2 regions of the Bacillus sp. D48C genome follow, and region 2 is predicted to be linked to the other one. Evidence: a T-box and tRNA genes for the amino acid it is inferred to sense, from the RefSeq annotation. Region 2 holds a T-box; the other holds one or more tRNA genes.
What was found. The T-box of region 2 lies ahead of argS (arginine--tRNA ligase). A T-box ahead of a tRNA ligase gene usually reads a tRNA of that ligase, here a tRNA-Arg.
Positions count from the first base shown of each region.

Region 1: it has a tRNA-Arg gene. The T-box ahead of argS (arginine--tRNA ligase) is inferred to sense a tRNA for this amino acid. The anticodon was not compared.

Region 1 is NZ_JBKFAQ010000001.1:359,832-383,015, reverse strand. It holds gene tig (trigger factor) at 1-776, opposite strand, end outside; gene ACLBXA_RS02090 (hypothetical protein) at 1,086-2,084, opposite strand; gene ACLBXA_RS02085 (hypothetical protein) at 2,282-2,530, opposite strand; gene ACLBXA_RS02080 (PH domain-containing protein) at 3,050-3,664, shown strand; gene ACLBXA_RS02075 (hypothetical protein) at 3,754-3,954, opposite strand; tRNA gene ACLBXA_RS02070 (tRNA-Arg) at 4,501-4,574, opposite strand; tRNA gene ACLBXA_RS02065 (tRNA-Gly) at 4,576-4,649, opposite strand; gene ACLBXA_RS02060 (metallophosphoesterase) at 4,758-5,261, opposite strand; gene ACLBXA_RS02055 (XTP/dITP diphosphatase) at 5,275-5,883, opposite strand; gene rph (ribonuclease PH) at 5,895-6,632, opposite strand; gene gerM (spore germination protein GerM) at 6,764-7,813, opposite strand; gene racE (glutamate racemase) at 8,048-8,857, opposite strand; gene ACLBXA_RS02035 (MFS transporter) at 9,071-10,396, opposite strand; gene ACLBXA_RS02030 (type 1 glutamine amidotransferase domain-containing protein) at 10,910-11,593, shown strand; gene ACLBXA_RS02025 (TetR/AcrR family transcriptional regulator) at 11,642-12,280, opposite strand; gene ACLBXA_RS02020 (type 1 glutamine amidotransferase domain-containing protein) at 12,438-13,100, opposite strand; gene gerE (spore germination transcription factor GerE) at 13,208-13,432, opposite strand; gene ACLBXA_RS02010 (purine/pyrimidine permease) at 13,598-14,893, opposite strand; gene ACLBXA_RS02005 (amidohydrolase family protein) at 14,992-16,233, opposite strand; gene ACLBXA_RS02000 (PspC domain-containing protein) at 16,417-16,602, shown strand; gene ACLBXA_RS01995 (helix-turn-helix domain-containing protein) at 16,664-17,236, opposite strand; gene ACLBXA_RS01990 (DMT family transporter) at 17,337-18,302, shown strand; gene ACLBXA_RS01985 (aquaporin) at 18,446-19,111, shown strand; gene ACLBXA_RS01980 (Rrf2 family transcriptional regulator) at 19,171-19,602, opposite strand; gene ACLBXA_RS01975 (ABC transporter permease) at 19,721-20,947, opposite strand; gene ACLBXA_RS01970 (ABC transporter ATP-binding protein) at 20,950-21,834, opposite strand; gene ACLBXA_RS01965 (5'-nucleotidase, lipoprotein e(P4) family) at 22,180-23,007, shown strand; gene motB (flagellar motor protein MotB) at 23,032-23,184, opposite strand, start outside.
Region 2 is NZ_JBKFAQ010000015.1:78,445-87,307, reverse strand. It holds gene ACLBXA_RS26035 (tetratricopeptide repeat protein) at 1-3,213, opposite strand, end outside; gene ACLBXA_RS26030 (class I SAM-dependent methyltransferase) at 3,530-4,408, opposite strand; gene ACLBXA_RS26025 (hypothetical protein) at 4,546-4,764, opposite strand; gene ACLBXA_RS26020 (DUF2085 domain-containing protein) at 4,794-5,123, opposite strand; gene argS (arginine--tRNA ligase) at 5,236-6,924, opposite strand; T-box leader at 6,970-7,184, opposite strand; gene ACLBXA_RS26010 (class I SAM-dependent methyltransferase) at 7,225-8,001, opposite strand; gene ACLBXA_RS26005 (BrxA/BrxB family bacilliredoxin) at 8,051-8,485, opposite strand; gene ACLBXA_RS26000 (thiol-disulfide oxidoreductase DCC family protein) at 8,569-8,863, opposite strand, start outside.

The DNA.
Region 1 (23,184 bases), on a different contig from region 2:
TCTGCTTCTTTAGCGAACTCGTCGTTTAACTCAGGAAGTTCTTTTGTTTTGATTTCGTGAATTGTTACTTTGAATGTTGCTGGTTTGCCAGCTAATTCAGCAGCATGGTACTCTTCTGGGAATGATACTTCAACGTCTTTAGACTCACCAGATTTAAGACCGATTACTTGCTCTTCGAAACCTGGGATGAATGTACCAGAACCGATTGCTAGAGAGTAGTTTTCGCCTTTTCCGCCTTCAAATGCTTCGCCATCAACGAAACCTTCGAAGTCGATTACAGCTGTATCACCGTTTTCAACAGTTCCTTCTTCTTTAACAACTAGTTCAGCTTGACGCTCTTGTAAAGATTTTAATTCGTTCTCTACATCTTCGTCAGTTACAGTTGTTTCAACTTTTTCTACTGCTAAACCTTTGTACTCACCTAATTTAACTTCAGGTTTCACTGTAACTTTTGCAGTGAAGATAAGGTTAGCATTTTTTTCGAACTTCTCGATGTCGATTTCAGGATGATCAACTGGGAAGATACCAGCTTCTTCAATCGCTTCACCGTATGCTTTTGGTAAAATGATATCTAAAGCATCTTGGTATAAAGATTCAATACCAAAGCGTTGTTCGAATAATGGACGAGGCATTTTTCCTTTACGGAAACCTGGTACGTTAATTGTTTTTACTACTTTTTTGAACGCAGCGTCGATAGAGTTGTTTACTTCTTTAGCATCAACTTCGATTGTTAAAACGCCAACGTTACCTTCTAATTTTTCCCATTTTGTAGACATTTATTCTTTCCCTCCAACTATAATAATGTATGCACATACCTCTATAGATTAAAATCTTCATTATCTCTTTTTTGAAATAACAAATACACAAATAACCCTCTAGCAAAAGCTTTCAGATATAATGTTCCAATCTACTAATTGCCCAGAAGACAACTACGGTATATTTTGTTCGAGAATAATATGAAACATATTAAGTAAGAGAATTGCACTTCTCTTCTCTTACAAACAGGCAGATTTCTGCCTTTTGCAACCCTTACATTATAACATAGAATATGCTCGTTTCAAGAACTGAACGATTCTTTTTCATAATTATACGGGCAAATATCCTTCTCTTTCAACACGTAATAACCATTGATAGGCAATATGAAACTCTTCCAATTCGATATTATATGCTGCCATAAGCTCTTCTTCATCAATAGCCAATCCGAAACGCTTTCTTCCAATTCTCTCTAAAACAGCTGACCAAATCTCTTCTTTATCCATTAATAGAGCGAATGGGAAAACGCTAATTTGCAACTCTTTCCAATATGTAACCATCGCTTCAAATATATCGGGATAATTTTGCTCTAATCGGCTTGATAATTTATGTATAATGTTATTGGATTGCTCCTCATTATGACCTGTAAATGCTGGAATCACCTTAATCGTATTTCCAAACTTTTCTACCTCTATTTCTTCTTCTACCTGACTTTCTATCATTTTATACAAAATAGAAGTTTTCAAATAGGGGTGCTGCTCTTCGTCTATTAAAAATTTCTTTAAAACAGGTAATGCAAGATCTAAATCTTTTAACGAAAGTCGCTGAATCGCTCTTAGCTTCTGTCCAAAGTTTTCTCCAAAAATTTCATTAGTAAACTCATCCAATTCAAAGTTTGAATCCACTAGCGATGCGTCTCCCTCATTTAGCATACCTTCTGCAAATAAAGCAAGCTGCGCTAATTTTTCCTTTTGATCAGGCATTATATCTTTCGTTTGTAAAACCTTTTCAACAGTTTCAATAACACCTTCATAATCATTTGTTTGAACTAAAATTGTTACGTACGTTTCAAGAATATCACCAAATAAGACAACTCCTGTTTTAAGCAACTGTTCACATTTATCTTTCGCTTCTTCCATACGTTTTAATTCGAGTAAACAAATAACTGAAGCTAATTCCGTTTGTTCCGTTTCCGCATTATACTGACGTAATATTTCAAAGCAACGCAATGCATCTTCGAATTTCCGCTCTTTCAGCGCTAAAAAACCTTCATCAATATAGCGCTCTGATAGTTGTGGAAACAATACGACCGTATTTTCTTTTTTATCCATACGTCCGCCTCTTTTTCTTGATTTTAATTATGCTCAAAGTAAATATATCAAATGCGTAATGAGAACACAACATCCCTAAATCATTTGTTTGAAATATAAAAATATTTAATTTTTATATTCCGATACGAGTAAATCTCTACTAAAAATTAAAATTGTACAAATAAAAATCCCCAGCAACAAGCGCAGAGGATTCATCATTAATGGAAAGCTTTTATAATTGTGGGGTATATTACAAGGGTAATAATTTGGAGAACAATAATTGCCATAACAATCATGCTAAAATAGAAGATTGGTTTACTTCGCTTCATTAAAAACATAATAATAAGCATCGTACAAGCAAACAAACTTAAGAAGAACAAACTTGTTGTCGAACTAAGTATACCACTTGGGACAAAGAACAATAACACTACACTACAAGTACCTATAATTCCAAATAACCATTCCATTCATTCACTCATTCCCTTTCCCTCTCATAGCTGTTTTCTCTAAGCAATCAAATGTTTCACAACATCGACTACATACGTTAATTTCTCATACGCTACAAATCCAAAAGCAACCGTTAAGCCCGTTACAACTAACCCTTTCATCATTTCTTCCTCCTCGTTTTATCGTTGTTATCTTCATTATAAAAGATTAGCAATTTCTTACCATCGAACTACCTTACAGTTACCTTACAGAATTGTAAGATTTCAAAAAGGGATTGAAAAACACCTCATATCGCTTGAGGTGTTTTCACGAAATTTCTCTATAATCACTTGCAAAATTAGCTTTTTTCTCTTGGTTACTTTTCGGCGAATCGACTCTTAGACTAATAGATTTACTAAATAATTTAGGATCAAAATAATTATGCGTTACTTTTCTTAACTTACCTTCAGATATTTTCGTATTACAAGAAAACAAAAAATGAAAATCATGTTAATATATTTTTGTACAATTAAGAATTTAATTTACAAGGGGGATTATATATGTTCAAAAAAGTAGCTGCTGATGTTTTAGGGTTAAGCGATGTAGGTTCTGTCATTACACCGAAAGATTACGATAAAGTTGATGCTGATGATTACGTGATGCACGAAGATGGAGAGAAAATTTATTTTCTAATTAAATCCAAATCAGATGAATATTGCTTCACAAACAAAGGATTACTCCACCTAGATGGTACAAGCGCAACAAGTAAAAAACGCACACTGCGCCGCTATAGCTATAGTAAATATCAAATTAAAAACGTAGCACTTGAAACTGCAGGAACGATTGATTTAGATATAGAAATTAAGTTTCAAATGGGAGATGAGCATTACTCAATTGATGTTCATAAAAAACATATTGAAGAATTAAAAGATTTATATAAGGCTTTACTTAAAATTGAAGAAATTTCATACGACAACGACATTACTTTACAATATGCACATAAAAGTTTAGATATGGCATCTAATGCTTTCAGCCGTATTTCAAACGCACAAGTAAACTTAGCAGAGCAATTTAAAGAGATGAACGAGATTGCCTTTAACTGGCTTGTTGATACGAAGAAACAATACAATGTGAAAGATTATGGTTTTGTATTTGAGAAGTTTATTAATAACTAATTTAAAACAAAAAACCTTGTTATCAAAAGATAACAAGGTTTTTTTAGCGTCCCAGGAGAGATTCGAACTCCCGCTCCGCCCATTCCGTACTATTTTATATATTTTGATCGCAGTCTTAATATATCTTCTCCTTCGCGAATGCCTGCCGATCCCTTCCTCACATTTTTTACGACAGTCCAATTCGGATTAGTTTCATCACCGATGTTCTGTACTGTAAAGTTGCCGTCACCATATTTCCGTTGACCTTCTGCCAATTTCTCCGTTAAATCATTCTCTTTTGTTCTCGCCATCTTTGCGCCATCTCCCTTTTTATACAACCTTCTTAAACTGTCCAACTAATCACACGTCCAGTCAATTGGAGATTCTCGTTTTCCGCTTCTATTAATTGTAACACACTATCAGGGATAAGTTCCGATAACGGCTACTCAATCACACTAGAATGGTAAAAACTTTTATAACATTGCAAGTGAACAATTAGGAGAATCTGGATATGGATTTGAGTTCTACCATAAGCCTATTGATTCTTTAAATTAAATATGAGGAACAGGGCGCATAAAGTGTAACTTTAATCAACCCTCACCAATCGGACTTTTACGGACAGCCCGACCCCACCTAACTTCTTTGCTTCCGCTGAATTTTGAGTTGGGGGTCTTACTGCCCGGCAAATAGCGGGATAAACGGCGCTCTTTTTATTTAAGAAAAAGAAGTACATATGCAACTGCTTAATATCGAAGGAAAGGTCGCAGATATTAAGAATGAACTACACTTATAACCCAAACATCAATTTTTAGACAAACAAAAACCTTGTTATCAAAAGATAACAAGGTTTTTGTTAGCGTCCCAGGAGAGATTCGAACTCCCGACCGTACGCTTAGAAGGCGTATGCTCTATCCGGCTGAGCTACTGGGACATGGAGCGGGTGAAGAGAATCGAACTCTCGACCAGAGCTTGGAAGGCTCTTGTTTTACCACTAAACTACACCCGCATATGTTATTTTCTTTTCTTCGTTAGCGCCGTTGCCCTATCGACAATATTTATTATATGTATAACCATACATAAAGTCAACACCTTTTTTAAAAGAGGATAAATTTTATTATCCTCTTTTAAAAACTGCTTGTTCAACTAGTTGTCCGTCTAATGTTTCAAAACGAACTTCCATTTGATTTTCATCCATTTCTAATACAGCAAATGTCTTTTCTACACGCTGACGTGGTAATAAAATACTGCCTGGATTAATAAATAAAACGCCGTCGATTAATTCCGCACCTAATACGTGAGAATGTCCGAAGCATGCAACTTGCGCTCCTACTTCTTCCGCATGGTACGCTAGCGTTTGTAATGTCATTTTCACATTATGGCGATGTCCATGCACAACTAAGAAGCGAATTCCATTTACATCAGTTACAATTTCATCTTGAAAGTTAGCATAATCACAGTTTCCTTTTACAACACGGAAACCTTGCATTTCTTCATGAGCAGGCGTTAGCTCTGAATCACCGCAATGAATCATGATATCTACTTTCCCTTCATATTTCTCTTTCAACTGCTGTAATTCCTTCACAGAGCTATGACTATCGCTTACGATTAAAGCTTTCATCATACTCTCTCCCTTATTCTCCTAAAAACCATTCCGGGATTTTTTCTTCTAACTTACGAAGAGCACGACCACGGTGGCTAATAGCATTTTTCTCATCTGAACTTAATTCCGCCATTGCTTTTTTGTATTCTTCCACATAAAAGATCGGATCGTATCCAAAACCATTTTCTCCGCGGCGTTGTTCTAAAATAAATCCTTCACATGTCCCATTTACAATGACAGGCTTTTTATCACCTTCAGGGAAAGCAACTGCTAATGCACAATAGAAACGTGCTTTACGCTTTTCAAAGTCAATGCCATTTAATTCTTGTAACACTTTATCGATATTTGCTTGATCATTTTTCAGTTCACCAGCAAAACGCGCTGAATACACTCCTGGTTTTCCGTTTAAAGCATCTACAATAAGACCCGAATCATCCGCAATTACGATCGAATTCAGCTGTCTACTCAAACTATCCGCTTTTAAGATCGCATTTTCTTCAAATGTTTCACCTGTTTCTTCAACTTCTTCAATATGAGGAAAATCGTGTAATGATTTTACTTCTAAATCAAATCGCTCAAATAACTCAGCAAACTCACGTACTTTACCCATATTTTTTGTCGCTACAACAACTTGTTTCATACTTTCCACCTCTACTCTATATGAGATACGATGTCGCCTAAAGCTTCTTTTTGCATATCAATCAGTTGGAAAATGCCTTTTTCCGCAGCATCAAGTAGTTCATTTAACTGCGCTCTACTAAACGTCGCTTCTTCTCCAGTTCCTTGCACTTCAACAAATTGGCCTTTTCCAGTCATAATCACGTTCATATCAACGTCTGCTTTAGAATCTTCTGCATAGTTTAAATCTAAAACAACACCTTGCTCTTCAACAATCCCTACTGACGTTGCTGCTAAATAGTCTTTTACTGGAATTTTAGATACTTTTTCTGCTTGTAATAACTTCTCAAAAGCTAGTACCATCGCTACATATGCACCTGTAATAGACGCTGTTCTCGTTCCACCATCTGCTTGGATAACATCACAGTCAATCCAAACTGTTCTCTCGCCAAGCGCTTCTAAATCAACTACCGCACGTAATGCTCGTCCAATTAGACGCTGAATTTCCATTGTACGTCCTGTTACTTTCCCTTTGCTTGACTCTCTAATTGTACGTTGTTCTGTTGCACGCGGAATCATCGCGTATTCAGCTGTTACCCAGCCCTTTCCTTCTCCACGCATAAACGGTGGTACACGCTCTTCAATTGTCGCTGAGCAAATCACCTTTGTATCCCCAACTTCAATTAATACAGATCCCTCTGGATGTTTTAAATAATTCGTATGAATATGTATATGGCGTAATTCTGTTTTCTCTCTACCATCTACTCGCATAAAAATAACCTCCTCTTAATTACTACTCGTTAGTATAGCCAATTTTAAATGTATGATATGTATACAATAAAAGAAGGAGAACCCAAAAAGCAATTCTCCTTTCTTACTTAAGTATATCAAATTATTCAAGATTAAAAACTACCTGTATTCACGTTTTCTGGACGATCTACAGGTTTTATTAACTTTCCGCCCTTTTCATCTATAAGATTTGCTTTTCCATTCACTTCAATAGAAACATTTTTCACACCTTTCTTTTCTGTTAAAGATAAAACTAACGACTTCAATACGTAATTTGAAATCATATTTTTATCTGGGTTTACAAATATATTTTCATTAAAGTTTAATGTAAGATTTCCGTCTTGTAATTTCGGATTCGTAATAAGCTTAACGCCTGGATTAAAATCATTCAGGAGCGATTGATGAATCGGACCTTTTACAAGCTCATCTATAATTGCTGCATAATCATTTTCTTTTCCTTCAGCAACGCGGCGCGTTACTGGTACGTAATATTGCTGTTTATTATTATTTTGCGCCATAAAATACAGTGTGACTGGTTTTGTATTTGTTACATCTGCTACTTGTTCATCATCGAAGTTAATACCATTTGCACGGCTCACTCCTTCACCAAGCGGTGTACCACCAACAGGCATCTTTGCCAATTTCTCACCATTTATTTGGAACTGCACTTGTTTTATCTCTGTAAATTGCGTCAACGTCCACGCTATAGATTCAACGATTTGCCGCTCTTCTTCTTTCGCATAGTTTTTCATTTCTTTAGAGAAATCAATAACTGCCGTCCCGTCCTTTTTCAAATCTAAGGTCATCGTTGTATTCGCCGGAATGACTGCACGAAACCCATTCGGTAATAAATTCGTTACTGGTCCATCTTTCACAAGGTATTCTAACGTTTGCTTCACAGTCTCATTTGCTTTCGGAGTAGGTATAGCTAATGTTTGTGGTACAACATAACCATTTTTATCAACAAGGTATAGTTCTCTATTTACCATTTGCCCTTGCTTATCTTTTTTAGCTACTTCTTTCTTCCCACCCTCTGTATACGTAACTTGTTTTGGCGGATCAATTTGTTCAGTTGCTTTCTCCTGATTTATAAAGCCACACCCTGTTAGTAAAACAGCGCTCACAGTAGCACCAACAACCCATTTAAAAGTGGATTTAGGCATGCCATTCCCCCCTAAAATCTAAGTTTGTACTATTATGTATACGAGCCGTTTCACATTTTAGAACAAGCTGTGCCTCTTATATAGTGAAACTTTAATCAGTGGGAGTTTTGTTCATCCCCCACATAACTTCTTTTCTTCCGCTGAATTTTGAGGTGGGGGTCTTACTGCCCGGAAAATAGCGGGATAAACAAAAACTCCTGATTTCTCAGGAGCTTACTTATATGAATTCTACTATTATTCTTTTTCTAAATGAATATGCTTCACATTTTCAATCGGTTGACCGAACCATTTTGATGCAATTTCTTTAAACAAGCCTATTTTTCCTGTTGTTAAGAAGAGATGATCGCTTTGTTCTTCTCCTTCATTCAACATTTTACTATGATATAAGATTGTACTTACTTCACGTGCTGTTTCATCACCAGAACTAATTAGTTGTACTTTATCTCCCATTACTTTTTTAATAACAGGTCCTAAAATCGGATAATGTGTACACCCTAATATAAGGGTATCAATATCGGTACTTTTCAGTGGTTGCAGCGTTTCTCTTACAACTTCGTACGCCATTTCACTTTCGAAATTCCCACTCTCTACAAGTTCAACGAAAGGTGGACAAGCTAAACTTTCTACCATAACACGGTTATTAATAGACTTTAACGCCTCTTCGTATGCACCACTTTTCACGGTTCCAATCGTTCCAATAATCCCAACATGATACGTGTTTGTCACTTTTAAAGCTGTACGTGATCCTGGGTGAATAACTCCTACTACTGGAATTGGTAATTGTTTTTGCATCTCTTCTAATACAACTGCAGTTGCTGTATTACACGCAATAACTAACATTTTAATATTTAAATCTAGTAAATGCTCCGTCATTTCCCACGTAAATTGACGCACTTCTTCTCGAGAACGTGGACCATAAGGACAACGTGCTGTATCTCCTAAATATATGATACGCTCTTTCGGCAACTGACGAATTAATTCCTTCGCTACTGTTAAACCGCCAACTCCTGAATCGATAACACCGATTGCTCTATTCAACTTCATCACCCGTTTTCTCATTCATCATCTTTTATGTTTATCATTATATTTTACACACTTTAAGTTCGCTCACTTCAAATGCTTCTGTATGAAAATTTTCATTTGCCCATGTATAGACTAGGACCTTTTTTATTTTGCTCCTTTTTTTCGTAATTTGCAAGACAGAAAAATAACCGACCTTCTATAAGAAAGTCGGTTTCTTCTATATAAGGTGCATATTCATTGCTCCATCTTTTTTTGAAAAGAAGACATTCCCATTAATAAGAAGAAATGAGCAGAAATTAAAATGACGAGCAAAATAAAATTCAATCGATAACTATTTGTAGATTCCATAATTTTGCTCGCTACAGCTGGTCCAAATGCCATACCGAAAAAGTTAATTAAATTATATAAACCAAGACCAACTCCAACTTTAGCTGGATTTAATGTTTTGGGTATAAATGTGTTTAATGATACTTGAATTGCCGAATAACTCATAAATGTTAAAATAACCGCAAATAAAATAAAGAGTAAGTTCCCATTCGGAATAATCCCTAAAATTAAAAAGCCCATGATCATAACTACAGACGCTACATACATCATCCTCACATTCCCAAACGAAGGAATAATCTTTCCGGTAATAACACTAGATACAATACCAAAGAGAGATGCAACAAACAATACAATTCCAATAACGAATGGAGACAATCCGTGTCCTCTTCCTAACAGTAATGGTAATAATAATAAACTAGCACATAACGCCACATTAATGATAAATCCGACCGCTATTAAACGAAGTAATGGTTTATTTGTAAACAACTCAATATCAATAAACGGCGACTCTGTTCTCTTCATATGAGCCCTGAATAAAAATAGGAAAGCAACAGATAACACAAAAAGCCAACTATTAATATTCACTCCTAATAAAATGGTCGTAATCAATACAAATAATAAAACTGCTCCAATGAAATCAAAGCGAAACACTTCATCGGTATGTTGCGCCTCTTCTGGCATAAATTTTACGAGCAAGAAAATACCAATCATTGAAATAACCATAAATAAAAATAAATACGGCCACCCTAACGTATTTGTAATTGCCCCACCAACTAAAGGTCCAATACCAACCGCTAATGCAATAGAAGAACTAATCATTGCTAACGCACCCGGTTTTTTAGCTGGAGCAACTAATTTTGCCACCGCAATCATACTGAGCGAAATAAACGCTGCTCCCCCGCTCGCCTGCACTAACCTTGCGAAAATGATAATCTCATAAGATTGATTCACAAACCCAACAATAGAACCAGCTACAAATATGATAATAGAAATAATTAATAGCCTTTTTACACTGTAACGATCAGCCAGTTTTCCATATATCATCGAACCAATACCGACAACTAAAGAATACCCCACTACAACCCAACTTACTTTCGATTGACTAATTGATAAATCATTGGCAATATCCTCTAGCGCTACATTAAATAACACAGCGTTCATCGGTCCTAACAAAACAATAAAACATAATGTAAAAAAAAACCATTTCGAATGGTTACTTATATCTTTCCCCATGTGTAACACTCTCCTGATTGCAATTTTAAAATTGTCAAACTATAGATGAAAAATGAAGTTATTTAAATGTTGTATCACCACTAAACAACTTCATTAAATGTATAAAAGGTATTACCTTATCGCGCGATAAAGTGAAACTTTAACCAGCCCTCATCAATCGGACTTTTACGGGGAGTTGATCCCCCACCTAACTTCTTTGCTTCCGCTGAATTTTGAGGTGGGGGTCTTACTGCCCGGAAAATAGCGGGGTAAATTGAATTCGACACGAAACAAGAATGTTGTTCGATATTCATGGAACTATCATAGTTTCAGCATTACAGTTTGTCAACGAAAAATATACAAACTAAACTATTTTAGTCTTTTTAGTTTACTTTGTTCGAAATTTATTATACACTAATTTCGAATCCGATATGAAAAGGACTGGCATGATTATTCAAATTTGCATTTTTTAACTTAATAAAACGAAACGAATACAGAACTTTTATATAGAAGAGACATTATAGGAGGATTATGATGAAGAAAAAAATGTTAGTTGTATTAACAAGTGTAGAAAAATATCCAAATTTAAATAGGGCTACCGGACTTTGGCTTGGTGAAGCTGTACATTTCGTAAAAAAAGTAGAAGAAGCGGGTTACGAAGTCGATTATGTCAGCCCACAAGGCGGTTATACACCAATTGATCCACATAGTTTAGCAATGGCGGAGAGCGTCGATTGGGAATGGTATCAAAAGAAAGAGTTTATGAATCGCCTCGGTTCTACAATGAAACCGAGTGAAGTGAATCCAGAAGACTACGCTGTTATTTATTACGCAGGTGGTCACGGGGTTATTTGGGACTTCCCAGAAAATAAACAACTTCAAAATATTTGCCGCAACATTTATGAAAACGGCGGAATTGTTTCTTCCGTTTGTCATGGAGCTGCTGGTTTATTTCATATTACATTAAGTAATGGGGATCGTTTAATTAGTGGTAAGAAGGTAACAGGCTTTTCAAATGAAGAAGAAAAATTAGCTGAATTAGATCAATTCGTTCCATTTTTAACAGAAGATGAACTCATTAAAAATGGAGGACTTTACGAAAAAGCCGCGCAACCGTGGGAAGCTTATGCTTTAGAAGATAATCGTGTTATCACTGGTCAAAACCCAGCTTCAGGTGGTCCAGTAGCCGAATTAGTATTAAAACAGTTGCAAAAATAATATGTACTAAAAAAGCAGATTTCCCTCTATTAAGGGAGATCTGCTTTTTTACGAAATCATTTGCAAAATAGCAATAACTTCTTTTTCAATTTCCGAATCATCAATTGCATCTATATACTCTGGTTTAAAAAGTTGATACTTCTTCAATTGATAAAAATCAAGTATCGCTTTCTTTAACGTAATATCGTACTGAATACAAAAAGAATGATCTATAATACGTCTTAACATCACATCATCTTGCACCATAAATAATTGTGCGTTCATCTTATTAAAGTAGCCTTGTTCCATACCCGCTTCAAAAAACATTTGCAAATTATGATTACGATTTTGTTGTGCAGCGACTAATTGATCCGACAAATGCGGATATGCTTCTTTCAAATCTTGCAAAAAAACATCCGAAATATATGTCACACATTTTAAAGAATGGATAAATGTCTTTTGGAACCGTTCTGTAAATGACATACTTTCATCTTGATTATCCGCATCACCTTCGAGTAGATAGTTCATGAAATCCTCTACTACCGCCTCAATAATTTCATCTTTCGAAGAAAAACGTTTATATAAAGTAGCTTTACTAATATCCATATATTTCGCAATTTCATCTATTTTCAATTGGCTAAAACTCGCCTTTCTAATAACGGGCTTGATTTTATTAATATAAGTATTTGCACATGCGACTTTTCTCATTTAAAAGAGCCTCCCCTTTTGTCCATACAAAATAGTATAGCAAATTCACGATTAATTATAAATGAAGTCACTATACTCAATACATCTTTTTAGTTTAAGGGTTCATTTACACTATAGAAAAAATGCCCGCTACCTTTATGAGTAGCGAGCACCTTTTCTATAATTTATTTACAGCCCTTTTTATAGCCTTACCCATTTCCACACTAGACTGCGGGTTTTGTCCTGTAATTAAATGTCCATCTACTACCACATGCGGCGTAAAATTGGGAGCTATATAAAACAAAGCTCCTTCTTCTTTCAACTTACTTTCTAACAAAAACGGAACGCGCTTTTCTAAATGTACAGCTTTTTCTTCATCGTTTGTATAACCCGTTATACGCTTACCGGCAACAAAAAACGAGCCATCCTTATTTTTCACACCGACTAAGGAGCTTACTCCGTGACAAACAGCCGCTACAATCCGGTTATTGTTATACATATTCTCAATCAAATTTGCTACATATGGATTACCTGGAAAATCTACAATCGCCCCGTGCCCACCACCAAATAAAACCGCATCATAGTCCGAAAAATGAACATTTGAAATCGGTCTCGTATTTTGCAATAAAGACGCAACGTGCTTGAATTCGCGAGGTATACCATTCGGAATAGACACTCTATCTATAGGTACTCTTCCGCCTTTTATCGACACAATATCAACATCAAACTTAGCCTTTTTAAATAAATGATAAGGAGCTGCAAGCTCTTCAAGCCACAAACCAGTCGGGTGTCCATTCATATCATGAGCACTTGTTGAAACTAACAGTATCCTTTTCAACATATCCCCTCCTTATTACCTATTTATGTATGGAGTGTTCTTATCATTCATATAGCAAGTGAAGCAAACAAAAAAATAGCCGACTCTTTGTATAAAAGTCGGCTGCTTTCTTATAGTTCGAGCTCTCCCATACGAAGAAGCTCCACAACTGCTTGTGAACGTCCTTTAACCCCTAGCTTTTGCATTGCGTTTGAGATGTGGTTGCGAACTGTCTTTTCACTTATAAAAAGTTCACCTGCAATTTCCTTCGTTGTTTTATCTTGAACCAGTAATTCAAATACTTCTCTTTCTCTCTTTGTGAGTAAAGGTTTAGATTGATACGCTTTTTCCTTCAACTGGTATAACCCTCCTTGCTTAAGCCAGAGCTGTGTATGTGTAAGTTGGGTGTTTATTTAGTCAAGATATTGTATGAACGAAATGTGCAGGTGGTGAATGAAAATGGGCTTTATTTCCTATGTTATTTTAGACTTTTATACAGTGCGTACACTCTTTTTATCCACTTACTTTCCAGCGCGCCATATTTGTTCTAGCAATATACTTACAACCGTACCTACAAATAAACCATTACCGAATATATATTGCATAACAGACGGCAAGGATTGGAGTGCTCCAGACGGTAAAAACATAACGCCACTTCCAAATAATACTGCCACTCCTAAAATCGTTACATTCCTTTCACTCATCGGCACTTGTTTTATATTATTAAATCCAATTCCAATTAATTGTACGAACGAAGCCATTAAAACAGCCGATGCGACAGCCGATGGTAAAGATGCTAAGTAACGAATAATACTTGGAAAAAGAGACATTACGACTAGTAACGCACATGCCATTAAGAACGATCGTATATATTTTTGTTTTGTTAAGCGTATAAATCCTGCCGTTGCTGGTAACGGAACGATACCTACAGTTGAAAATACGGAGGAAATGATATGCGAAATCCCTCCAACCCACGTACCATCCTTCAACTGTTTTTGTTCAATAGTTGCTTTATGAATGGTAGCTTGATTAATCGCTATAATAGCTGCCACTGTATTTGAAACTAAAATACATACCATAACGAAACTGGATACTGCCATACCAGTATTCCATTTTGGAAGTCCCCAAGCAAACATTTGTGGAAGTTGTACAAAATGAGTTACTTGAGATGGAACCGTCACTTTTCCTGCAATGAGAAAAATAATCCACCCGCTAATTAATCCTATTAAAACTGCATAACTTTTGATAAAACCTCTTCCAAAATTAGACAGTATAATAACGAACAAAAATATACTAAACGCAATTATCGCTGTAAATCCATCGATTTGAGAAATAGTAGCTGTAATTCCTAGCATTCCTTTTAAAAATACACCACTTAATTGTAAACATAATAAAAGTAAAAACGTCCCTGTCACAACTGGCGTAAATAAAAATAAAATACGTCCTATAAAACCAGTTACTCCTAATCCTATTAAAATAACACCGGAGATTATCATTCCTAACTCTAAAATTTGCAGTGTACTATGCAATTGATCTTGTCCGGCAGTTGCATAAGCAAGTACTGTAAATACACCAACCCAAGATCCAGCTGGTCCATCCGCAATTGGAAGTCTATGCCCAATCCATCCTTGTAAGAAAGAAGATATACCAACTACAAAAAACGTACGCTGCATTAAATAAAATATTTCTTCCGTCGTAAGATGAAATAATCCACCAACGACAATTGGTAGTGCGATTGAATTTGCTAATAGAAATATAAACCATTGCAAAGTTCCCATAATATAATTTTGGTTATGTTGATTGTCCAAAATGTCCATCCCTTCTAGCTTTCCTATAAAAAATATATTGTAAGAATAAAAAAGAAGAGTTCTATATTCACAATTAGAACCCTCCCCAAGGTATTTAAACGATTCTTCTACACAAGATTATTGAATTCCAGCTCATTTAAGCTTCCAACAACAATATTTCCTTTATACACGACTAAACTTTTTTCTGTTTGGCGTGCTACCGCTTCAGCAGTGCATGTCGCATTTGTCAAAACAAAGCTCGCTTCATCCCCTACATTCGGCCATACCCGCTTCCCTTCATTATTTAACGTTTCTTTTCCTCCCGTAATAAAGCGAATTGCTTTTCCTAAAGACCTTTCGTCACTCCATCCAAAACGCTCTGCTAATCGATTTGCCTTTTGAAGCATATCACCTGTTCCAAACGGTGACCAATGATCTGTAATACTATCATTTCCTAATGAAACTTTAACACCTTTTTTATCTAATAACGGAATTGGAATTACTTGTTTACCAATTGGTACTGTTGAAGTAATATCAATATTTACAGCTGCGAGTCTTTCTGCCACTTCTTCAGCCTCTTTATCAGTAACACCACCAAGTCCAAATGCATGACTAATTGTTACACGCCCTCGCCACCCTGCTTCTTCTGTTAAACTTGCCAATCTCTTCATCGTAAACGTTCCAAGATTATTCTCATCGTGTAAATGAATATCAACATCCGCATTAAATTCTACTGCGATATCCATAATTGTATGTAATGATTTTTCAATATCATTATCCACTGTAGCTGGATCTACTCCTCCGACTAGATGAGCACCCATACGCATCGCATCTTTCACGAGTTGCACAGAATTACTGCGCAATAATCCATGTTGCGGAAACGCAACAATTCTACTAGACACTCGATTTTTATATGTTTCTAATGCCGCTAACGTCGCCTCCAAATTACCAAGTCCAATAATCGGATCAACATTACAATGCGTTCTAATATTCGTTGCACCATTTCGCAGTAGTAACTCTAGCATATTTTCCGCTCTATCTTGAGCAGTTGCTAATTGCTTTAGTAAAATTTTTTCTTCTTCATTAAAACGTGTAAAAATACTTTCTGCTGGCTTACAAGCTTTCCAGGGGCCACTATAATATGTTTTATCAATGTGAATGTGCATCTCTTCGAAAGCTGGCAACATCAATAAGTGCTTAGCATCAAGCATTACTATATCTTCTTCTTGAACAACCCCTTCTATAATTTTTTTAATTCGTCCATCTTCAATGAGTAAACTACATAATTCTGTTTCTGTTCGCGAAATTCTCTCTTCTTCATATGTATACCTTGATTCAAGCATTACATTAGTCAACCAATATACTGTCATCCCTATTTCCCCACCCTTTATTAAAAATCACCTCATAACTACAAGTTTAATATCCACTGAAAATTAAGACAATTAATATGATCGTCTCTCAAAAAAAAATGTAATACAACCCCATAGTCTTCTCATAAATTTCCATATAGAATAAAAGTATGCAGTTTGATATAAAAAGGAGTTGATTGGAATATGTCAAAAAAGTTATGTAAATCCGAAACTGATAAAATGCTATTTGGTATATGTGGTGGTTTAGGAGAATATTTTGATATTAGCTCTACTCTTATTCGTATCATTTGGGTTATTGCTGTTTTATGTTTTGGGACAGGATTTTTAGTTTATTTCATTTGTTTATTACTTATGCCACGTTCGTACTAATGGTATCATTTCATATACTTAAGAAGAGCAAATCACCTATAGAATTCTATAGGTGATTTTTTCATGAAGAATATTTCATCGTTAAATGTAATACCGCCACTTCTTCTTCTTCATTTTTATAAACATGCTTCTTATTCGCTTCAAATTGGATGGAATCAAACTCATTTAATTCGTATACATCATTCTCCACTTGAATAGACACTTTCCCTTTCATTATCGTTACAAGCTCAATCGCACCTTCATGATGAGCTTCTGGTTCATATATACTATTTGATCGTAAACAAGCACGGTGCATTTCCATCCCTGTTTCTTTCGTATAACGGAACATCGTTTCTAAATGCCACGCTTGTCCTTCATCTACTGCAAATCCTTCTCCACAGCGCGCAACAGCTACAGGTTCTCCAACAACCATCAATCTGGATAAAGGAATTGATAACCCTTTCGTTATTTTCCAAATGACAGCTAGCGTCGGATTTGTTTCCCCTCTTTCAATTTTTCCTAATGTTAATTTACTTACTCCTGTTTTATGAGCTAATTCTTCTAAACTTAATTTCTGTTCATTTCGAATTTGTCTCAATAACTGTCCAACTTGTTGAATGACTTCTTTCGTTTGTATATCTTCATTTTCTTTCATATATAAAACCACCTTAAAGTATAAAATAGTTTACTTTTATTTAATTAAAGTATATCATACTATACATAATTATTTATTTTCGAAAGGAGTGCTATACTTTATGCGCGCAATTTTATTAGGTCTTTTATCATCTGCCTTTTTTTCTGCAACCTTTATTATTAATAGAGCAATGAATGTATCTGGAACGAGCTGGGCTTGGACAGCTTCCTTCCGTTTTTTATTTGCTCTTCCTATTTTATTCCTTATCGTTTTATTTCGCAAAAACTTTAGGGGATTATGGGAAGAATTAAAAAAACATCCATTAGCATGGATCGGATGGGGTTCCGTTGCAGGTATTGGTTTTTATTCTTTATTAAGTTTCGCAGCTGTCTTTTCTCCAGCTTGGCTCGTTGCTGGAACTTGGCAAGTTACGATTTTAGCTGGTTTACTACTATCACCACTATTTTTCGTGAAAATAGAAACAAAATCAGGTACGAAACTTGTACGTGGAAAAATTCCACTTCGTAGCTTATATGTTGCATTATTTATTTTACTTGGTGTAATTTGTATGCAAGCAACTGCAGCAGGCCATATTACAATGACTCAGTTCATTTCAGGTTTTTTACCTGTCGTATTAGCCGCTTTCTTATATCCGTTCGGTAACCGAAAAATGATGGAACTTGTTGGCGGACGCCTTGATACGTTCCAACGTGTATTAGGAATGGCTATTGGAAGTCTTCCTATAACAATTTTGCTTGGTGTATATGGATTTTCTACTACTGGCATTCCAACATCCAGCCAAATGCTTCAAGGGCTTTTATTAGCATTATGTTCCGGCGTTATTGCAACGATGACATTTTTCTTTGCTACTGACTTAGCAAAAGATAACCTCGCCTTACTCGGGGCAGTTGAAGCAACACAAGCTGGAACGATGGTATTTACCGTGCTTGGCGAAATCATTTTCTTAAATGGTTCATTCCCTGGAGGACTTTCCCTCATTGGAATGATTATTATTATGTTAGGAATGGTTGCAAATAGTATTTTAAACCGTTCTGTTCCAGTCGTTAAACAGAAAAAATCAGCATAAAAAAAGGGTATGGTTCTATAGAGATGAACCATACCCTTTTTTATTGTCCCCCTATTTCGCCTTATCAGAATAGTACTTCATTGGCTGTTTATACTAAAACTTATGTTATAATACGTTTCATGCGCATTAATAGGAGGTAAATTATGTTAAAAAAAGCAATCGCTGAATTTATTGGTACATTTGTACTTGTATTATTCGGAACTGGAGTAGCTGTCACTGGCGGCGGAATTGAAGGAATTGGAACATTAGGAATCGCTATGGCTTTCGGTCTATCTATTGTAGCTATGGCATATAGCATCGGAACAATTTCTGGATGTCACATTAACCCAGCAGTATCAATAGCTATGTTCATCAACAAACGAATGAACGCTATGGAACTTTGTTATTATGTATTAGCTCAAATTTTAGGTGGTTTATTAGGAACTGCAACGTTAGTAACAATTTTAAAATCTGCTAAAACACCTTTAGATAATTTAGGACAAAATGGTTTCGGAACTCTTGGTTTATCTGGAGCATTTTTAGTTGAGTTCATTTTAACTTTCGTATTCATTTTAGTTATCGTCGCTGTAACAGGTAAAAAAGGCAGTTCTTCTTTAGCGGGACTAGTAATTGGTTTCACATTAGTTTTAATTCACTTATTAGGAATTCCGTTAACTGGAACATCTGTTAACCCAGCTCGTAGTATCGCACCAGCTTTATTTGTTGGTGGAGAAGCACTTTCTCAACTATGGGTATTCATCGTAGCACCAATTCTTGGTGGTATCTTCGCAGCTATCGTAGGTAAATTCATTTTAAATACTGAAAAATAGAATTTTCAATATTTCTGAATAAAAAAAGGCGAGCCCTCATTATGAGGAAGCTCGCTTTTTTATTCTTTCATTTTAGACTTTAAATTTGTAACTAATTGATCTACCGTTACATTTGCAAGTACGTTTTCCATCGCTTCTTGCGCTTGCATTAAAATAATTTCTAATACTGATTGAATATTAGCTCCTACTGGACATTCAATGTTGGGATTTTCATGGAAGGAAAATAGCTGTCCTTCTTCTACAACTTCCACTGCTTTATATACATCAAGTAATGTAATTTCTTCTAAATCTCGAGCAAGTGTCGTACCACCTTTACCAGCTTGTACATCAACAAGTCCTGCTCTCTTCAACATTCCTGTAATGCGACGAATCACAACTGGATTTGTATTCACACTACCGGCAATCCATTCAGAGGTACAGCGAGAGTTTCGATCTATCGCAAGTAATGTCAGCATATGAACACCTACTGTAAAACGACTACTAATCCCCATCTGCACACCCTCCTTTTTATTCATTCTATTAAAAGACAACTCTTATTATTATATACTATTTTTAATTTATACATAAAGAAAAAGCATGATTTCAATAGGAAATCATGCTTTTCTCTCATTATTGACGCTTTATAAATTTCGCTAAATCTTTAAATTTAACTTTATCTGAGTAATTCATTACGCCGTTTACGTAAATGCGGCTTGTAACAGCATTTAATACCGCAATTGTCGCCAATAAGACCGCTAATGTTATCGTAATTTCTAGCATACCTGCTTCACCAGCTACAATACGTGAGAAGGTAACCATCGGTGTAAAAAATGGAACGTAAGAACTTACAACAACGATAGTACTATTCGGATCACTTAATGATTTAATACTAATGAAGAATGCAGCCATAATTAAAATCATTACCGGGAAAGATACAGCTTGTAAATCCTCCGTCTTAGACACGACAGCTCCAGCAGCAGCATACATCATCGCATATAGTAAATATCCCGTAATGAAATAAACAAGAAACATGCTGATAACCTTTGCATCTAATTTCGTAAAGTCAATTGGAATACCAAATAGTGAGGCACTTTCTAAATCAACCCAACCCAACAAATATGGAATAAGATAACCACACGCCAATATGACAAGTTGCAATAACGCCGTTGAAACAACCGCTAAAATTTTCGCATACATCATTGTAAGAGGCTTCACTTTCGGAAGCATTACTTCCATTACACGTGACGCCTTTTCAGATGCAATATTCATTGCGATTGTATTTCCGAACGCTACAATAAACATATATAAAGCAAATGTAAAGAAATAGGCAATTCCGAAAGAAGATGTACGATCTTTTATCGCTTCTTGCTTTACTTGAATTTCTGTTTGTAATTGCTGTGCAATTTCTGGTGAAACATTATTTTTGGCAATCGTCACCATCGTATATTGTTGCTTTAAATATCCTGCCATAATTGCGGAAGTTGCTTGGCTTGGAAATCCATTATACATATATGTAATCGATGGAGCCCCACCCTTTTCCGTCACATGGAATAGACCATCTAAATCGCCATCTTCTACTTGCTTATGCAGTTTATCAAAATCATCCTTTGAACCCAGTGTTATTTTTGCTGATGGCAATAGCTTATTTAGCTCATCTTTTTGTACTTTATATGTGGAACTCTCTACTACAACTGCAATTTTATCTTTATCCTTATTTTTATCATCGCCTGAAGTAAAATGATTAAATGCAAAAATCCCAAACACAACTAAAAATAAAATCGCACTCGTAATTAATGATTTTTTAGATAAAAACGCTTCCCTAAAATAAAATGAAAATACGTGAGAAAATTTACGCATCGTTATTTCGCCCTCTCTACAAAGATTTCGTTTAACGTCGGCTCTAACATTTTAAATTGTCGTAAGCTAACACCTTGCTCTTGCAACTGTTGCAAAATCTCGAGAGCTTCCGCATCGCCTTGTACTTTCACATAAAGAAGGCCTTGTTGTTTTTCATACGATACATGTATAGCTTCTAATCCCTTTTCATTCTCTACTGTATCTTCAATCGTTAAATTACGGAAACCGTATTCTTTCTTAATATCACTTAGCTGTCCTTTTACGACTGCTTCACCTTTTTTCAAAATACATACATGTTGGCAAAAAGCCTCTACTTGTTCCATACGATGACTTGATAAAATAATCGTCTTTCCGCTCTGTACTTGTTCTTCAATAATACTAGCTAACATCCCGGCATTAACTGGATCAAGGCCACTGAATGGTTCATCTAAAATGAGAAGTTCCGGATTATGAAGAAGAGCAGCAATTAATTGGATTTTTTGCTGATTCCCTTTTGAAAGCTCTCCAGCCGTTTTAAATTTATATTCTGGTATCGCTAAACGCTCTAACCAGTGATCAATAGCGTGATCTACTTCTTTCTTCGACATCCCTTCTAATCTACCAAAATATCGCAGCTGGTCTATTACTCTACTTTTTGTATATAAACCTCTTTCTTCTGGTAAATACCCAATTGTTACGCCACTATTCCCAAATGCTTTTCCATCCCACGTAATCGAACCTTCATTAGGCGTTAATAATCCGAGAAGCATTTTGATTGTTGTTGTTTTCCCTGCACCATTTCGTCCAAGTAACCCTAGTACTTCACCTTTTGGTAACGAAATTTGTAAACCGTTAACAGCTTTTGATTCCCCAAATTGTTTCGTTAAGTTTTGAATTTGTAAACTCAAAGTTTAAAGCCTCCCTTTTAGTATCATTCGTACTCTCTTTCAAAGACTATGTTTATTCAAGACAAAATATAGCGCTACACTTCATCCTCTTATATGTAAACACCGTCATTAATCCATCATTTGTTCTATTTAGTTAAAATTGTAAATAATAAAGCGCTCTTTGTCAATTATAATTGTCATTTCGACAATTAAACTTGTCAAAACAACTGTTATTATTTTGCTCATCTTTCTAATATAGGACATACTACTATATATATATAAAAGACAATATGCAAATGTTCATATAAAAATATTATATTTTAATATATAATATAAAATGATTTTCTAACATCAAGGAGGATACATATGAAGATGAAGAGGGGCATTACCACTTTATTATCTGTAGCGGTTCTATCTACATCACTTGTAGCATGTTCAGGAACACCAGAGAAAACAGTGGCGAAAGAAGAGAAAGTAAAATTAACAGAACAACAATTAATGGCTGATTTATGGTATCAAACAGCCGGTGAAACGAAAGCACTTTACTACCAAGGGTACAACATTGGTCAATTAAAACTTGATGCAGTTCTTGCAAAAGGGACAGAGAAAAAACCTGCTATCGTACTTGATTTAGACGAAACTGTTTTAGATAACAGTCCTCATCAAGCAATGAGCGTAAAAACAGGCAAAGGTTATCCTTACAAATGGGATGATTGGATTAACAAAGCTGAGGCTGAAGCCCTTCCAGGCGCAATTGATTTCTTAAAATATACAGAGTCTAAAGGTGTAGATATTTACTATATCTCAAATCGTAAAACGAACCAACTAGATGCAACAATTAAAAATCTTGAGCGTGTAGGTGCTCCTCAAGCAACGAAAGAACATATATTACTACAAGATCCGAAAGAAAAAGGAAAAGAAAAACGCCGTGAACTCGTTTCTCAAACTCATGATATTGTCTTATTCTTCGGTGATAACTTATCTGATTTCACAGGTTTTGATGGAAAATCTGTAAAAGATCGTAACCAAACAGTAGAAGATTCAAAAGTACAATTTGGTGAGAAATTCATTATTTTCCCGAATCCAATGTATGGCGATTGGGAAGGCGCTTTATATGATTATGATTTCAAAAAATCAGATGCAGAAAAAGATAAAATCCGTCGCGACAACTTAAAATCATTTGAAGTAAAATAAAGAGGATGGCATTCGCCATCCTCTTTATTTTGCTTTCTCTGTTAAAGGCAAGATAAATACTTCCACACGTCTATTCTTTGCCTTTCCTTCTTGTGTATCGTTTGGAGCAATCGAACGGTATTCTCCGTAACCAATCGCACTAAATTTTTCTGGTTGTAATTCTTTATTTTGCAGTAA
Region 2 (8,863 bases):
TATTACTTTCATTGCAACTTCAATTGCTTTTACATTTCTTTTTTTCACTAATACTTTTGCATAATGATATAGAACTTCTATATGCTCACCATCTAATTGTAGCGCGTATTCAATCTGTTCTTGTTCTTTATCTATTTCATTCATCGCACCATGCACATATGCAATCGCATCTAAACGCCATATTTCAGGTACTTCGTCCGCTAATTGTTCTAGTTCCGTCAGCAATTCTTCCTGAAGATTCATATCTACTGAAAGCTGTGCCAAATATTCCATATTAATATGCAATGGCTCTTCCTTCATCGCCTGAACCATATGACTTTGTTCTTTAGAACGGTTTTCTTCTTTTTCGTATATTTCCGCAAGCTGTAAATGTACACCTACGAAATTCCCATCAAGCTCTAAACATGTTTCATACGCTTGTTTTGCTTCCGTCAATTGCCCTAATGCCATAAGTGTTTCACCAATTCGGTAATACGGTAATGCCGTGTCCTTTTGTTCTATCGCCTTATTATATCTTTTCATCGCTTGGCCATACTGTCCAATAGATTCATATAAAATACCTGCATAACAACCGTACTCACTTACTTCATTTCTTTCTTTGTGTAACGTTCTTAAAAACGCTATACCTCGTTGTACAAATTCCGTTCCTTTAATTCGATTCACATATTCATCTAACGCACTTGCTACATTATAATCACTTTTCTTTATACCATTTTCTAACTTAGATAGCGCTACTTTAAACCCTTCTTCATTTCCACCAAGTTCAATTTCAGCATCCCATAAAACCATTCCTGCATTCATGAGGAAATCTTGGCTCTTTTCAATTTGCTTCTCAAGACCAAGAATATATTCTTTTGCTTCCTTGTATTGTTCTCTTGCCATATAAACTTGTGTAAGTCCGAAGTGAGAATAAACATCCTCATCATTTTCTTCTAAAGCACGCTTATACAATACTTCTGCTTCTTCCAAGCTATCATTTTGAAAATGATAGTCACCTAATTTTACGTAAAGAGATGCTTTATCATCACAATTCTCAATACCGTTTAATAAAATTTCTTTCGTACTTTCCTCATCCTTCAAATCAGATTCGTATATTTCCGAAAGTTTTGTATAAATGTAAGGTGCATTACTATCCAAATGAATCGCTACTTTAAGCCCTTTTATTGCTAAATATAATTTTCCTAGTTGATGTGCACATCTCGCTCGTTCATACCATACATGTGCTTCATATTTATATTCTTTTAACAAGTCATTAAAGATTTCATATGCTTCTTCATATCTTTCTAAATCTATTAATATTATACCGTGATTCGTTAAAGTAAACCTTTCAGGACTACGCTCTAACGCAACTTGAGAGTATTGCAATGCTTTTTCAGATTGATCAATATACATATAGGATAAAGCGAGAAAACTCCAAGCAATAGGCTGATCTGCGTCTAATTGTAACGATGAACGAAAGCTTGAAATTGCTTCTATATAACTTTCCTGCTCAAAAGCATATCTTCCATTTATCAAATGATATAATGCACGATTATTTTTCTTCTCAACGCTTGTCAGCATTTGCTCGGCTTTGTCTACTTCCTGAAGACGAATAAAACACTGTGCACCATGCAATTTAACAAAGTCCGAGTTCGGAAACTTTTCCATTAACTTATCGATACAATATAAAATAAATTCTTTATCTACTTCAACATCTAAGTGCTTTATCGTATATAACCACGTATTTGGATTATCACTCGTTTCTTTTAAAAATTGTACTAAGTTACTAATTCCCTCTTTGTCATGTTCATCTAAATGATCCGTAAGAGAAAAAATAGATTTAAAATAACGATTTTCTTCTTCACTTAGAAACGCTAGTTGCTCCTTCTTTTCTTTCGGAACAAACGTGATTGCTAAACAGCCTGTATAACGATATTTTTCTTGTAATTTACTATATTCCACAAGAACTGGTTCTATAAAGTTTGGATCTTGAACATAGAAAGCTTGCAATGTATCATCATATCCAGATAGAACTTGTACGTGTGAAGCATGCTCAATATCTATACTTAATAAAACAGGAATTCCTTCGTCAATCAGTCTCTTATAATTCTCTTCATTCCCTTTAAAATAACGATATTCATAACCTAATTCTTCTAAATAAGAAACAGTATCTGAAAACTTCGAACCTGTCATATCAAAAATAAACTCTGCTATTTCATCTTGTGTACGTTTCTCTCCCCATATACGCAACATCATCTCTAAACTTGTCGGAACACAATAATTATCCTTTTGTACAATAGGAACTATCGGCAAGTGAACCTTTTTTCCATCCGGATTTTTTTCTAAATTATGATATAAAGATTCTTTTAAACTCTTTTCTTCTCTTAATAGCTTTTGTAAATCTGCAAACTTATTCATTTTGTACAACGCTTCTGCACGTAAATGTACAAAGTAAGTATTATAGGCATGATATGGCAGCTGAGTATTTATGTTATCTATTACCGCTAACATTTCTTCATATTGCTCTAAATCTAATAAATACTTTACCTTCTCAAAATGAAAATATGGTACTTGTGGGAATTTTACAATTGCATCATCGATTAACTGTATCGCGCGTTTTTGTTCTCCTTTATTCGCATACAATTGTGATAATAAATAGGTAGATAACTCTTCACAATCTTCATGCTGCATGCCAGCAATAAATTGTTCTTCCGCTTTCGCCCATTCACCTGTATGCATATAAACGTAGCCCCATTTATCAAACACTGAGCGTGCACTGTACTCCTCTGCTTTTTGCATATACATTAACGCTTCTTCGTTTCGTTTCATTTCTAAAAGACATCGTACTAACGTAAAATATGTTTTCGCTAAAAAATCTGCATCTATTTCTTCTTTATTACTCTCTTCTAAAGTTTCTTTTAACAACTGCTCCGCTTCAAGAATTTTCCGCTCATCAATTAACTCATCACAATATAAAGAGAGCGTTCTCATATTTGGGAATTTTTTATAAGCGTAACGAATGAGGAATGAACTGTATTGGTGCATAAGCCCTTCATCAGTAAGGCGAATTAATATATCGAACTCCTTATGCGAAGGAATATTGGCAAGCCAATTCTTCACAGAGGATAAAGTATTCGTTTCTTTTATATATGCAATTTCATTATTTATTTCCTGTAATCCATCTACAAATCTCTTGTCTTTTAAACAAGTTTCTAACTGCTTAAAATCTAGCATGCATTCACCTCGAATTTATATTTAAACTGCTACTTGCTTAGATTTTACACACCATATAGTATGTATTCAACTAAAATCTCTTATAATGGATGGTATTAATTAATATTATTCAAATTTATAACAAAATATAGTAAAAATGATTGTTTTTCTCCGTATTTTGTTTAATTATATGGAATAACGTAACATGCGGTTTTAATCTTGTAGAAGCTGAAATTAGTACATAAAATTATATCGGCGATAATTCAAATATATCAGCGATTCTATGTCGAATATCGACTTATCGACATTAAACGACAATCCTTATACATCATACCTTTTAACAAACTATGTCACCAAATGTAATTTTCATATTGGGAGCGTATACAAAAGAAGAATACACATGAAATATTTTAAAAAATCGTAGTTCAGCTTCATATTGAGCTAGCGCATTATCATATGTTAATCCTCTGGCTATTAAACGTTCTACAAATTGTTGCTTATCACCCGGATCACCTGCAATCCCCTCTTCTTTTAATGATTGATACAAATCGTTTTTATCATTGTGATGCATATTTGAATCTAAAAAGTTCACTTTATCGCTTACTCTACATTCAATATTTTTCACACCTAATTCACTTAAATATATCGGTATTTTCATGCCTATATTGCCATCTTTACCATTTCTTTGCGTATCACTTTCAAATAATTTCTGCAAAACACCTAGCTGAATAAATTCCGATTGTTTCTCCCCATCTAGTAAATAAGAAGCCATATTAGAAATCCAATGTGGTTCAAAACAGATTATTTTCCCACCCTTTTTAACTGAATGTATCATTTTTTCTAGCATTGTTTCTGGAGTAGTCATATGTAATAAGAAAGCATGACAGATTGCTATATCGTATTTATCGTTCAGTTCAATTTCTGTAGCATCTCCTTCAAGAAATTCTGAATCATACGGAAGTAAACGAAACAACTCTCTGGCTTCAGCTAATAATGTTTCTCCACTATCAATACCTGTATACTTTGAACCTTCTGGGAGTAATGGCATTAATACTAATCCTAAATAACCATATCCACAACCGTAATCAACGATATGTACAGGCTTAGTAATCTTCCAAACTGTATTTACTAAAAAGCTTACATAATCGTCGTTGTAATATAAATCTCTCGTGTTTTTTAAATATGTTAGTTTATTGTTCCAATCATACGTTTCCAACATCTAACGCCTCCTTTTATATACAAAACTAAAGTTCTCTATATAATAGCCGTATTCCTACACTTTTCTTAAAATTTCAAAGCAAAAAAGCTAGTGTATTTTTAATAATACACTAGCTTTTTATTTGGAAGAAAAATTTAACAAGTACAATCACAATCAAAACAATCCGTACAGTCTAAATCGTCACAATCTGCTTTTCTCTTTCTTTTGTTTCTTTTAAGATAATAATATAGTAGCCCAAACAATAGTATACAAATAACAAAAGCTATTATTGCTTCTGTATACTTATTTTGAATCATAAAACCAGTTCCACTTCCGCCTGAAATAAAAATTAGAATTAAGTAAATCCAGAACATCTATGTAAATACCTCCATTACTATATATCTTAAGATAATATCCATATAACACTAGAGGAAATGAATAATCCCATACCATTACCGCTTAATACACCAGTAGTTATTCTTAGCAAATTTGAGCTACTTCTCCATTTCCACTTTTGGGTGAACCCATCGATAAGTAACGGAATTTGAGCGAAAAATGATAGTATGATTGCCAAAAGAAATGAAGGTGTCATATAAAAATAAATTGGAAACATTAAAATACCAATAAGCATGCCTGTACAACGCGCACATAAAGGTATGTACTTTTGTAGTTTAAAAAAACTCCTATCTAATCTTCTATGACAAGGAATTTGTAAAATAAAAGTTCGAATCAATATGAATCACCCTCTCTAAAAAGATTTTAATTGATTTTGCAAAAAAAATATATATCCAATAAAAAAACAAACCAGGTTTATACTAGACCCAGTTTGTCAGTTTACTACTATGTTACATTTCCTCAGGTGCCTCCACCCCAAGTAAACGTAATCCTTCTTTTAATACAACCGTCACAGCATAAACCAATGCGAGTCTGCTGTCTTTTTCTTTGCTCTCTTCTAATATACGAACATTACCGTAATATTTATTGAATGATTGTGCTACATCTAATATATATTTCGAAATAATCGATGGCTCATTTTTATTGAAAGCTGCTTCAATTATTTGCGGGAATTTATTTAGTAATTTTACGACACTCCAGCTATGATCGTCTTTTAAAGCAAATGTACATGTTTCAAATTCTACACTTTCTTTTCTTAAAATAGAACAAGCACGTGCATGTGTGTACTGTACGTACGGGCCTGTTTCTCCTTCAAATTTCAGCATGTTTTCTAATGAGAATTCAATATTGTGCATACGCTCATTTTTTAAATCGTGGAAGATGACTGCACCAACACCGACTTGCTTTGCTACTACTTCTTTTTGTTTTAAGTTTGGATTTTTCTCTTCAATATTTTGTTTTGCAAGTTCGATTGCTTCTTCGAGTACTTCTTCAAGTAAAATAACTCTTCCTTTACGTGTCGACATTTTCTTACCATCTTTTAAAATGAAGCCAAACGGTACGTGTTCCATACCATCAACCCAAGTATAGCCAAGTTTTTTTAATACGGTGAAAAATTGATTGAAATGTAAGCTTTGTTCTGGACCAACAACATATAGCGCTTTATCAAACCCATAAGTGTTTTGACGATATAAAGCTGCCGTTAAGTCACGCGTTGCATAAATCGTCGCACCATCTGATTTTCTAATTAAGCAAGGCGGCATTCCTTCTTCTTCTAAATTAACGACTAATGCACCTTCTGATTCTTCAAGCAACTCATGTTCTTCTAAAATCCCAATAAAATCTTCCATTAAATTATTATAAAATGCTTCTCCCTGAAAATTAGTAAATTCTACGCCGAGAAGTTCATAAATGCGAGAAAATTCTTTAAGGGACTCATGACGGAACCAATTCCAAAGCTCTACCGCTTCTTCATCACCTTCTTCTAATTTCTTAAACCAAGCACGTCCTTCTTCTTCTAGTTCTTCGTCGTCTTTTACCTCTTCATGGAATTGGACATATAACTTAAATAGCTCACGTATTGGATCTTCTTTAACTACTGCTTCATTTCCCCATTTTTTATAAGCCGTAATTAACTTTCCAAACTGTGTTCCCCAATCTCCTATATAATTAATCCCTACAACTTCATAGCCACATTTTTCAGCGATATGTTTCAGCGAATTTCCTATCATTGTAGAACGTAAATGCCCCATCGAAAAAGGTTTCGCGATATTAGGAGAGGAATAATCAATTACTACTGTTTTTTCACAGCCAAAGTGGTTTTGACCGAACTCTTCTTTCTCCGCTAAAACTGTTTTTAATACTGCATCACTTACAGTTTCACGATTGAAAAATACATTTACATAAGGACCAACGGCTTCTACTTTCATAAAAAACGGATTATTTAATTTCTCAGCAACTTCCTTTGCGATAAGAGCTGGTGCTTTTTTATATTGCTTCGCTAATGAAAAGCATGGGAACGCTGCATCTCCAAATTCATCTTGTTTCGGTGTTTCAATTAAATCTAAAATTTGTTTTTGCGTTAATTCATTCGTGAAAATATTAGATAAACTTTCCGCAAACTGCATTTTATAATCCATGATACAACCTCCTTATTTTTTAAAACACAAAAAACTCGTCTCTAAAAAAGAGACGAGTTTTAACCCGTGGTACCACCCTTGTTGTTCGTTACGAACCACTTTCCCGTTTATAACGAGGACAGGGGGCCTCGGCTTTCTCTACTATTCGTTCAAGAAGCATCTCCGAAGTGCGCTTCATCTTTTTCTTCCGTACTAGGCTCACACCATCCCCAGCTCGCTTTCCTTCTAAAAAAGACTACTCTCTTCATCACAGACAGTATATTTAATTAATTATTGCTTATTATACATCTTTTCAAACAATTAGCAAGGGTCAATTACACCAAAGTGAAACTTAGCACTTTTTCTTTTGTATACGTGAAAATTGTGTTTTTCAAATCTAGAACTACGGAAATAATCTTTTAATACGACACGCTTTCTCGCCACTCGCTTCGCCTTCGCAATTGTTTCGTCAGTAATATCATGATACAAAGCGAAGTGTTTTAATCCTTTAATTCCGTCAGATTCTATGACAGTTTCTTCAAACATAGGATCAAGGTAAACGACATCGTAACTATCGTCTTCACATTGCGCTAAAAATGAAAAATGCTCCGTTTGCTTTACTAGGATTCTTTGCATTGCTTCATCGATTTCAGAAACAGATGAAGACCATGTTTTCAAACCATTTCTCATGATATAAGCCATATATTCATTGCCTTCAAGTCCTGTTACTGTTCCACTTTCACCAACAACATAACTAGCTACAATACTATCTGATGCCATACCGAGCGTACAATCTAACACTGTCATTCCGCTCTCTAATTTAGCAGCTTGTACAAACGGATCGTGCTCTCCACGCATTAACCTTTTCACACGAAACATCGCTGAGTTCGGATGAAAGAAAAATGATTCTTCCGTACCTTTCGGATAAATAGCTAATCGGTTCTTTCCTACGACAAGTACATCTTGTTCATACTGCTCATGTAATTTATGCACTGGTATATCATTACGTAAAATAAAAGAACGATTTAATTCTTCTGCTACCTCCTTTGCATATGCTGTCATTTCTTTATTTGTTCTTCCTGCTGTTGTTACTATCATTCTTTCACCTCTATATAAAGAAAAGAGGGAGATTTACTCTCCCCCTTCCTTAGCAATTCTTTTCGAAAGCTTGCTCTAAGTTCGTAATAATTTCGTCCATAGTTGCACCTTCAATTTCATGACGGTGAATGAAGTGAACAACTTCTTTTCCATTTAATAATGCCATAGATGGTGAAGATGGAGGGATTTCTCCGAAGTATTCACGCATTTTTGCGGTAGCATCTTTATCTTGACCTGCGAATACAGTTACAAGATGATCAGGTTGTTTTTCAGCACGAACAACCGCTTGACCTGCTGATGGACGTGCTAAACCAGCTGCACAACCACAAACAGAGTTTACAACTACTAAAGTTGTACCTGATGTATTTTCCATAAATTCTGTTACAGCTTCTTCTGTAGTTAACTCTTCAAACCCAGAGCGCACTAACTCTTGGCGCATTGGGATTACCATTTGGCGCATGTATTCTTCATAAGCATTTGACATCTTGTAATCTCTCCTTCAACTTTCATTCCAAATTCATCATATCACGCTCTATTACTAGGTGCAAAAGAAAGATTACGATGATTTCATTTTTTTGTAGGGATTTCACAAACCCCACCGCGGCAATGTCCAACTGGGACAAGTTTTCTATTGTTAGCGATATAATCGTATACTTTACTTCCAAAACCAAGTACGATAGATAGCTTTATAAAAGGAACGGCAAACCAATAAGATGGTACGGCCTTTGCTAATACATCTATGCTCTGAATGCCGTCATACCACTTATTATTTTTAAAAATATACAGTCTTTGTTCCATCTTACTTTGTAGTTCTTGAGAAAGCTCATACTTCTCAACTACATCTTCATCTCGAAATGAAACA